Regions from separate parts of the Mycobacterium sp. D16R24 genome, predicted to be linked through region 2. Evidence: riboswitches for the same ligand, from Rfam matches in the RefSeq annotation. Region 2 holds a riboswitch; the other holds the start of a gene.

Region 1 (4,414 bases), on a different contig from region 2:
GACCACGCGAGGATGGTCACCGGCCCGGTCAGCATGCCCTTGACGTACTTCGGGGTCAGCGACTGAGCGTAGGTGGCCCACTCGACGGTCATCGGGTTCTGTCGCGCTACATCGCCATACAGGATCGGCGGGCGTACGCAGCGGCTGCCGTACGACTGAACCCAGCCGTTCTGTGTGGCGAAGAAACCATCCAGCTGCTCGGCGAAGTACTGCACCATATCGTTGCGTTCCGGCTCGCCATGCACCAGCACGTCCAGGCCAAGCTTCTCCTGTAGCGCAATGACATCGGCGACCTCGGCACGCATCCGTCGCACGTACTCGGCGTCGTCGATCTCGCCCTTGGTCAGGGCCTGTCGCGCCTTGCGGATCTCGACGGTCTGCGGGAACGACCCGATCGTCGTAGTCGGCAACTCGGGCAGCTTCAGCCGCTCGTCCTGACTACGACGGCGCTCTGCGGCATCGCCGCGTGAAACACCTATCGCCAGAATCGAATCCAGCCGAGCACGAATCTGACCGTTGTTGAGACGCGGATCCGTCTTGCGAGATTCGACGGCCTCATTCGACGCCGCGAACTCCGCGGCAACAACATCGCGCCCCTCGCCCAGTGCCTGCGCCAGCACCACGACTTCCTTGACCTTCTCGTCAGCGAAAGCCAACCAGCTGCGCAGCTGGTCATCGAGTTCGGTCTCCGGTTCCAGCGAGTAGGGCACATGCAGCGTCGAGCACGATGTCGAGACCGCCACCGCGCCTGCCGATCCCACGAGCGTTCCGAGGGTGCCCAGCGCAGACTCCAGGTTGGTGCGCCAGATGTTTCGGCCATCGACAACACCGGCCACAACGGTCTTTCCGGCCAGCTCCGGCACCGAGGCAATGCCCGATGCCGACCCGTAGACCAGGTCGATACCGATCGCCTCGATCGGGGTGCGGGCCAAGGCCGGGAGTGCGGCACCCAGGTCCCCGAAATAGCTCGCGACGAAGATCGCGGGCCGGTCGGCAACGGTGCCGAGGCGGCCGTACACCCGCTCGGCCAGCTCCGGGCCGTTCGGCAGGATGTCGGTGACGAGTACGGGCTCATCGATCTGGACCCAACCAATCCCGGCCTCCGAAAGCTGCACCAGCAGCTGCTCGTACAGCGATACCACCTCGTCGAGGCGCTCGATGGGTGCACCGGCTCCGTCGACGGACTTGCTCAACGCAAGGAAAGTGATGGGGCCGACGACAACCGGTCGAGCCAGAATACTTAGGGCTGCAGCCTCTTTCAGCTCACCGAACAGCTTCGTCGGGTTGAGCGTGAACTTTGTGTCCGGTCCGATCTCCGGCACCAGGTAGTGGTAGTTGGTGTCGAACCATTTGGTCATTTCCAGCGGCGTCACATCGTCATTGCCACGTGCGGCGGCGAAGTAGCGGTCGAGGTCGTCGCTAATGCCGGCGACGCGGGGCGGGAGCGCTCCCAGCAGCACCGCGGTATCGAGCACCTGGTCGTAGTACGAGAAGGTGTTCACCGGGACGGAGTCGAGCCCGGCGGCCGCCAGTGCGGACCAGTTGTCGCGCCGAAGCCCGGCTGCGACGGTCTCAAGCTCGGTACGACTGGTGCGCCCGGCCCAGTAGCGTTCGGTAGCCCGTTTGAGCTCACGACGCGGGCCGATGCGCGCCGAACCGAGCGTGGTTGCCTTGAATGATGGAGTGGTCATGCTGTCCTCTGTCTACGGCGTGGTGGCCACCGCCCAGGACAAGCAAGCCGAGCCCGAGTAACCAGCACGCAATGTGCTGGTTGAAACCGATTCGGCCATACGCCCATTCCGCGAGGCGATGATCCGTCGGGCGCGGCGCACCCGACACAACTGGCAGGTCTTCGGACTTGCAGGCATTACCCGGGCTCAGGTTTTCCTACGGGCCGTCGCTTCCCAGGATCGTTGGTGGCTTTCCCAGTGCTTATGACGGCGATCGTTCCTGCATACCGCTGCGGGACAGTCCCGGATTCTCACCGGGTTCCCTCTCATGGCAGCCCCGTGGGGACCGTCACTCGATGCCAGTACCGACCGAAGCCGACACTGACAAACCAGCTGCGCCTTACATCATATGCACGCTCGCCCATCCAGTTATTAGTGACTATTCTCTAATATTGTGATCACACGTGACCAGGCACAACAGGTGCTCGAGGCCCAGCCATTCAGTCGCCTCCTGGGTACCTCAATCAGCCGGATCGACGAGTCCGGAGTGCAGCTCTCGCTGGACATCCGCGACGAGCTGCGCCAGCAGAGCGGATTCATTCACGGCGGAGTGCTGAGCTACCTGGCCGACAACGCGATCACCTACGCGTGCGGGCTCGGTCTCGGTGCCGACATCGTCACCAGCGGATACACCATCGAGTACGTGTCACCCGCCCGCGACGGCGTGCGCCTACTCGCCGACGCATCCCTGGTGAGCGCCGGACGCACCAAGGCTCTGGGCCGCTGCGAGATATCCGTCGAGGACCACGACGGCAACACCAAGCTTGTCGCGGTCGCCCAGGGCACGAGCATGGTTCGGCACCGTGGGGCGTAGGCCTCAGTACACCGCCGACGACATTCTCGATGCGGCGCTGAGGCTGGTGACTACGGGAGGGCCGTCGGCAGCCACGGCTGCCGCCATCGGACGGACCCTCGGTGCGCCCTCGGGGTCGATCTATCACCGATTCTCCAGCCGCGACGAGCTCATGGCCCGCCTCTGGCTGCGTTCGATCGCCCGCTATCAGGACGGGATTATCACGGCGCTCGCATTGCCCAATGCTCAGGAGGTCCTCTCCGCGACCATCGATCACGCCTTCGATTGGACGGGGGCGAACCGTAACGAAGCGCTGTTGCTACTCCAGTACGAGAAGGCCGATCTGGTGGCGCACTGGCCCGGCACCCTCGTCGCCGACCTCACGGCGCTGAACTCGCGGGTCCGCATGGCGTTGCGCGAGTTCGCCGAACGGCAGTTTGGTGAAGTCACTACCGAGGTGCTCGACAAGGTTATGTTCGCACTGATCGATATGCCCTACGCCGCGGTGCGGCGTCATCTCCCCGACAAGGGTGAGCCGGCGCCGTGGCTACGCGAGTTCATCCACACGAGCGCGCGGAATCTCCTCTCGCCGCAGAACTAGACCGTGGCGTATTTCTGACGCAGTGCCTTTTTGTCGAGCTTGCCGAGCGCGGTCAGCGGCAGCGAATCGGCGACGATCACATGCTTGGGCGACTGCACCGAACCCTTGCGGTCCTTGACTGCGGACTGAATCTCGGACGTCATCTTGGACACCGCGTCACCGCTGCGGTCGGCATCCGCACGCAGCACCACGATTGCCGTGACCGCTTCGCCCCACTTCTCGTCGGGCACCCCGATGACACCAACCTGCGCCACCGAAGGATGTTCGGCGACAACATCTTCCACCTCACGGGGGAACACGTTGAAACCACCAGTGACGATCATGTCCTTGGTGCGGTCGACGATGAACCAGAAACCGTCCTCGTCCTCGCGCGCGATATCGCCGGTACGCAGCCAGCCGTTCTTGAAGGTGTCGGCGGTCTGCTCGGGCAGTTCCCAATAGCCCCCCGCCACCAACGGTCCGGCCACGCAGATCTCGCCGGGCTCGCCCTGATTCACCGGCTGGTCGTTGTCGTCGAGCAGCGCGGTACGCAGGAATGCCGAGGGCCTGCCGCAGCTGGAGAGCCGCTGGGCATCGTGATCACCCTTGGCCAGGTAGCTGATCACCATCGGCGCCTCGGACTGTCCGAAGTACTGCGCAAAGATCGGCCCGAACCGCTCGATGGCCTCCGCCAGCCGCACCGGGTTGATGGCCGAGGCGCCGTAGTAAACGGTCTGCAGCGAGGACAGGTCGCGAGTGTGTGAATCCGGATGGTCCATCAGCGCGTAGATCATCGAGGGCACCAGCATGGTGGCCGTGATCTTGTGCTCTTCGATCGCGGCCAGCACGGCGCCCGCATCGAACTTGGGCAACACCACCATGGACCCACCCTTCATCAGGGTCGGCATGAAGAACGCGGCACCGGCATGTGAAAGCGGGGTACACATCAGGAATTTGGGGCGCTCCGGCCACTCCCACTCGGCCAGCTGGATCTGCGTCATGGTGAGAATCGACTGTGAGGTGCCGATGACGCCCTTGGGCTTACCCGTCGTTCCGCCCGTATAGGTAAGGCCATTGATGTGGTCCGGCGACAGGTTGACCGGCACCAGCGGCTTCGCCGCAAGATCCGCGGCCGCGGCGACCAGGTCATGCCCAACCTCGGCCAGCTCGGCGGGGACCGGGCCGAGTGTCAGAACGCGGGTCAGCGTAGGCACCTTCTCCACCAGGGCGGCGGCGCGCTCGACGAACTGCGGGGTGGGGTCGATGACCAGCGTGGTGATCTGGGCGTCGGCCAGCACATAGGCATGGTCG
Region 2 (4,414 bases):
CGTCACACCCCGATAAGCGCCCGCGCGAAGACCGTCACATGCGGCTAGCTAGCCGGTGACGGACGTCTCCGCATTGACGGGCCTACGCCCGATAACCGTCGCGAACCCGAGACCGATCGTCGCCCACATAATCGCCTGCGTAGTGAACGAGTACAGCCGGAACAGATACAGATCGTGCGCCGGGAAGCCCGGATAGACGATCTTCCCGTCGGCATCGAGCAGCGGTTGCGGCGCCTCGACAAATCCCGGTGTCACAGCCATGACGAGTCCGACCAGCACGATGAACACGGCGGCGGCAACAAGAGTGGCCGTCCAGGTACCGACCCGCTCGGAGAGCTTTCGACCCACCCACAGCGCCACTGCCAACGCGATCGCGGCGACAAGGATCATCAGCACGAAGTACCCGGTGCGCTCCTTGATGGTGCCCTCGGCGCTCGCCGCAGGCGGGTTAGCCGGGAGCTTCAGGAACGGCACCACATACAGCACCAGAAACAGCCCGCCCGCAACGGCGAGCGCCTGCGCGCGCGGGCTCAGATTGCCGACCCGGCCGATCGCCACCACGTACGTCACCGCGAACAGCGCGCCCATCGCGATTCCGAATCCGATGACACCGAGCGCCAGGCCCGCATTGGCCTGTGCGAAGCGACTGAACAGCTCCGCGCCCTCGTGATGGGCGTGGATACCGGCGGCCTCGTCGAGCACGCCCTGCGCCTCGCCTCTGCCCTCCTCATAGGCGATCGCCCTGTTGATGACGGGCTCCACAAAGATCCATCCGAAGATGAAGGACAGCAGGCCACCCAGTGCGCCGAAACCTAAGCCGCGCAGAATTATTGACTTTTCCATGTATTCGGCCCGCTGCTAGTGGCAGGGGAAGCCGAGCAGGTGGCGGGCGTCATGCACGAACTCGTGAACGTGCATGTCGCTGCCGAAGATCGACACCGCACCCTGGTCGATGCCGATGAAGTAATAGGCGAGCAGCCCCAGGAGGGTGGTCACGCTCAACCACAGCGCGGCCTGGGGAATCGACACCGCAACCGGATGGCTGGCGGACGTTGTGTGTGCCATGTTGCTCCTTTTCGGGATACCGCGTCCCGATCTGTTCTTGTCGACGGCGGGGTCTGACTCTCACAGTGGCGCGACCGTCCTGGGATTACACCAGGTTCCCGTCCTGTCGAAGGACGAGTTGAGCTTAGTCGACGCGGCTGGGCTGCGCGTTCGAGTGATAGTTTTGGCCCCGCATTGGTTTCTCCGAGAGCGCCAGGGAAGTGCTCCCGGAGATCGCAAGAGGGAATCCGGCGTGAATCCGGAACTGCCCCGCAGCGGTATGTGGAAACGACAGCGGCACCAAAGAGCACTGGGCCAAGGCCCGGGAAGCAGCCGCCAGTAGGTGAGGCCCGCAAGGCCTCGTGTCCACGAGTCCGAAGACCTGCCAACGCGGCCGCACCACCCGGTGCGGTCATTCGCCAGTGCCGAGGGATCGCCTGGTGGGTAGTGCCTGACTTGGCGTATCCGTCATGCCCCGCTGTCGGCGACCCGACGACGCAGGAAGACCGATGCCCGCAGCACAACACGAGCGGCCGGTGGTCCTCGCGGCGGCCGGTGGCCTGGTGGCACTGGTACTGCTTTCGGTCGGTGGGCTCGCGTTCGGTACTGCCGACGTGCCCTGGCGCGACTGTCTGCACTTCCTCTGGGTCGGCGCCACGGGCGGGTCCGTTCGGGCCGCCGACGCGGCGAACTACCGGATCGTCATCGAGTCCCGGCTGCCTCGGGTGATTCTCGCGATCCTTGTCGGCGCCGGACTGGCGGTGGTGGGCGTTCTCGTGCAGGCGATGGTCCGCAATGCCCTGGCCGATCCGTACGTTCTCGGCATCTCGTCGGGGGCCTCGGTGGGCGCCACTGCAGTGGTGGTCTATGGGGTGCTCGGCACCTTTGGCGCCTACGCGCTGTCACTTTCCGCGTCCCTCGGCGCCCTCGCCGCGACCGCACTCGTGTACCAAATCGCTCGTACACCACAGGGTTTGGTGCCGCTGCGACTTGTTCTGGTGGGCACCGCAGTGGGCTACGGACTGTCCGCGGTGACGACCGTACTGGTGTTCTTGGCGCCGAACGGCGAAGCGGCGCGCAGCGTCATGTTCTGGCTGCTCGGCAGCCTGGGGGCGTCGTCCTGGGACAAGGTTCCGGTGGCGCTCGCGGCGACCGTGATCGGGTTCGTCTGCGTCGCGGGGCTGGCCCGCCAACTCAACGCCCTGTCCATGGGCGACGAGGTGAGCGCGTCGCTGGGCCTGCACGCCGGGCGATTCCGGGTGGCACTGTTCGTGCTGTCAGCCGCCATGACCGGATGTTTTGTCTCCATCTGCGGAGCCATCGGGTTCGTGGGACTGGTCATTCCGCACGCGGCACGGCTGCTGGTCGGCGCGGACCACCGCCGAGTCTTGATCGTGGCTCCGGTACTGGGCGCGTGCTTCCTCGTCGCCGCCGATCTCGTTGCAAGGACCATGATTCCGCCCCAGGAGCTTCCGCTGGGCGCGATCACCGCAGCCGTCGGAGTACCGGCCTTCGTCGGATTGATACGCCGGCGCGCGATGTCTGCGGGGGCTGTCGGCTGATGGACGTCACCTACCGAAGCGTGTCGGTCGACATCGCGGGCAACCGGATCGTCTCCAGCATCGACATGCAGGTCGCGCCCGGGGGGTTCGTGGGAATCGTCGGCCCCAACGGCAGCGGCAAGTCGACAACCCTGCGCTGCCTGTACCGCGCGCTCACTCCCACCACCGGCGACGTAGCGGTCAGCGGCGTGTCAGTACGGGCCATCAGCATGCGGGAGAACGCCCGTCAGGTGGCGGCGCTGACTCAGGACATGTCCTTGGATTTTGATTTCACGGCCGCAGAAGTGGTCGCCACCGGCCGGCTGCCGCACGGCACATCCCTGCGCAGCACCTCGGAACAGGACCGGCGCATCTGCGCGGAGGCGACCGAGACTGCGGATGTGACAGCGCTGGCCGACCGCACGTTCAGTTCCCTCTCGGGCGGGGAACGCCAACGGGTTCTCATCGCTCGCGCCCTCGCACAGCAACCGCGTGTCTTGGTGCTGGACGAGCCCACCAATCATCTGGATGTCCGCCATCAGTATTCGATACTCAGCTCGGCACAGATGCTGGGCATCACGATCATCGCCGCTCTGCACGACCTCAACCTCGCGGCACAGTATTGCGACACGATCCACGTCATGGCAGAGGGGCGCATCGTGCTCTCGGGCCCACCGCACGAGGTCATCACTGCCGAATCCATCGGCCAGTGGTTCGGCATCTGCTGTCATGTCATCGCACACCCACGAAGCGGTGTTCCGCAGATCATCTTCGACGCTCAGCCCGAAAGACAGGAGAAGGAATGAAGGCACTCATCGGCGTGACGGTGGCGGTGTCGCTGCTATCAGGGAGCTGCGCGACCATCGAGGCACAGAGCCCCGGAACGGAGCGGGTGTCCGTCGACAATTGCGGTGCACCGCTTGATGTTCCGGTCCCAGTTACCCGAGCCGTCAGCAATGACACCGGGGTAGCCGAGCTGATGTTCGCACTCGGCCTACAGGACCGGATGGCCGGCTATTTCATGGACGCCGGACAAGATCGGGACATCAAAACCTCGCCGTGGAAGGCGCAGTTCGAGTCCACCACCAACCTGGGGCAGGGATTCACCCGTGAGGCAGTGCAAGCCGCGCGTCCCGATCTCGTGTTCGCGGGGTGGAGCTACGGATTCAACGAGACCTCCGGGCTGACCCCGGATTGGGTGCGGTCCATCGGGGCCGTGCCCTATCAGCTGACCGAGGCGTGCCGTCAGCCCGGAACGGTCCGGCGCGGTATCAAGCCTCCCCTTGACGCGCTCTACGAGGATCTGGCCAACCTGGGGGCCATCTTCGGGGTTCAGGACCGCGCAACGGAGTTGATCACCACGTACCGCAGGACCGTCGAGACCGTGCAGTCACGTCTGCCGCAGGGCAAGCCGACCGCACGTGTCTTCCTGTACGACAGCGGCGAGGCCGAACCGTTCACCTCCGGCAAGAACGCCGCACCCCAACAGATCATCGAGAAGGCCGGGGGCCGCAACGTCTTCTCAGATCTCGACGACAGCTGGACCACCAGCGCGTGGGAGACGGCCGCCCAGCGCGATCCCCAGGTGATCATCATCTGCGATTACGGGGTGGGCCCCAACAACACGGCCAACGCAAAGATCAACCTGCTCAAGGCACAGCCACTGATGAAGCACACCCAGGCGGTCCGCGACGGGAACTTCATCGTGCTGCCCTACGCCGCCCTCGTCGAGGGACCGCGCAATCCGGATGCCATCGTCACCCTGGCGAACTATCTGCGCGACAAGGGATTTTGAGCACGGTCGGCCGTCGGCCATAGGCTGATGGCAT

Evidence for each region. Region 2 has a riboswitch for cobalamin ahead of B4383_RS19240 (iron ABC transporter permease). Riboswitches for the same ligand answer to the same signal wherever they lie in the genome.
Region 1: another riboswitch for cobalamin. It lies ahead of metE (5-methyltetrahydropteroyltriglutamate--homocysteine S-methyltransferase); the one in region 2 lies ahead of B4383_RS19240 (iron ABC transporter permease).

What each region holds. Positions count from the first base shown of each region.
Region 1 covers NZ_MAEV01000031.1:36,659-41,072, reverse strand. The annotation lists gene metE (5-methyltetrahydropteroyltriglutamate--homocysteine S-methyltransferase) at 1-1,691, opposite strand, end outside; cobalamin riboswitch at 1,826-2,049, opposite strand; gene B4383_RS23150 (PaaI family thioesterase) at 2,125-2,544, shown strand; gene B4383_RS23145 (TetR/AcrR family transcriptional regulator) at 2,534-3,124, shown strand; gene fadD8 (fatty-acid--CoA ligase FadD8) at 3,121-4,414, opposite strand, start outside.
Region 2 covers NZ_MAEV01000022.1:76,415-80,828, reverse strand. The annotation lists gene B4383_RS19250 (CbtA family protein) at 49-843, opposite strand; gene B4383_RS19245 (CbtB-domain containing protein) at 859-1,065, opposite strand; cobalamin riboswitch at 1,094-1,218, opposite strand; cobalamin riboswitch at 1,224-1,449, shown strand; gene B4383_RS19240 (iron ABC transporter permease) at 1,554-2,606, shown strand; gene B4383_RS19235 (ABC transporter ATP-binding protein) at 2,606-3,391, shown strand; gene B4383_RS19230 (ABC transporter substrate-binding protein) at 3,388-4,380, shown strand; gene B4383_RS19225 (LLM class flavin-dependent oxidoreductase) at 4,413-4,414, shown strand, end outside.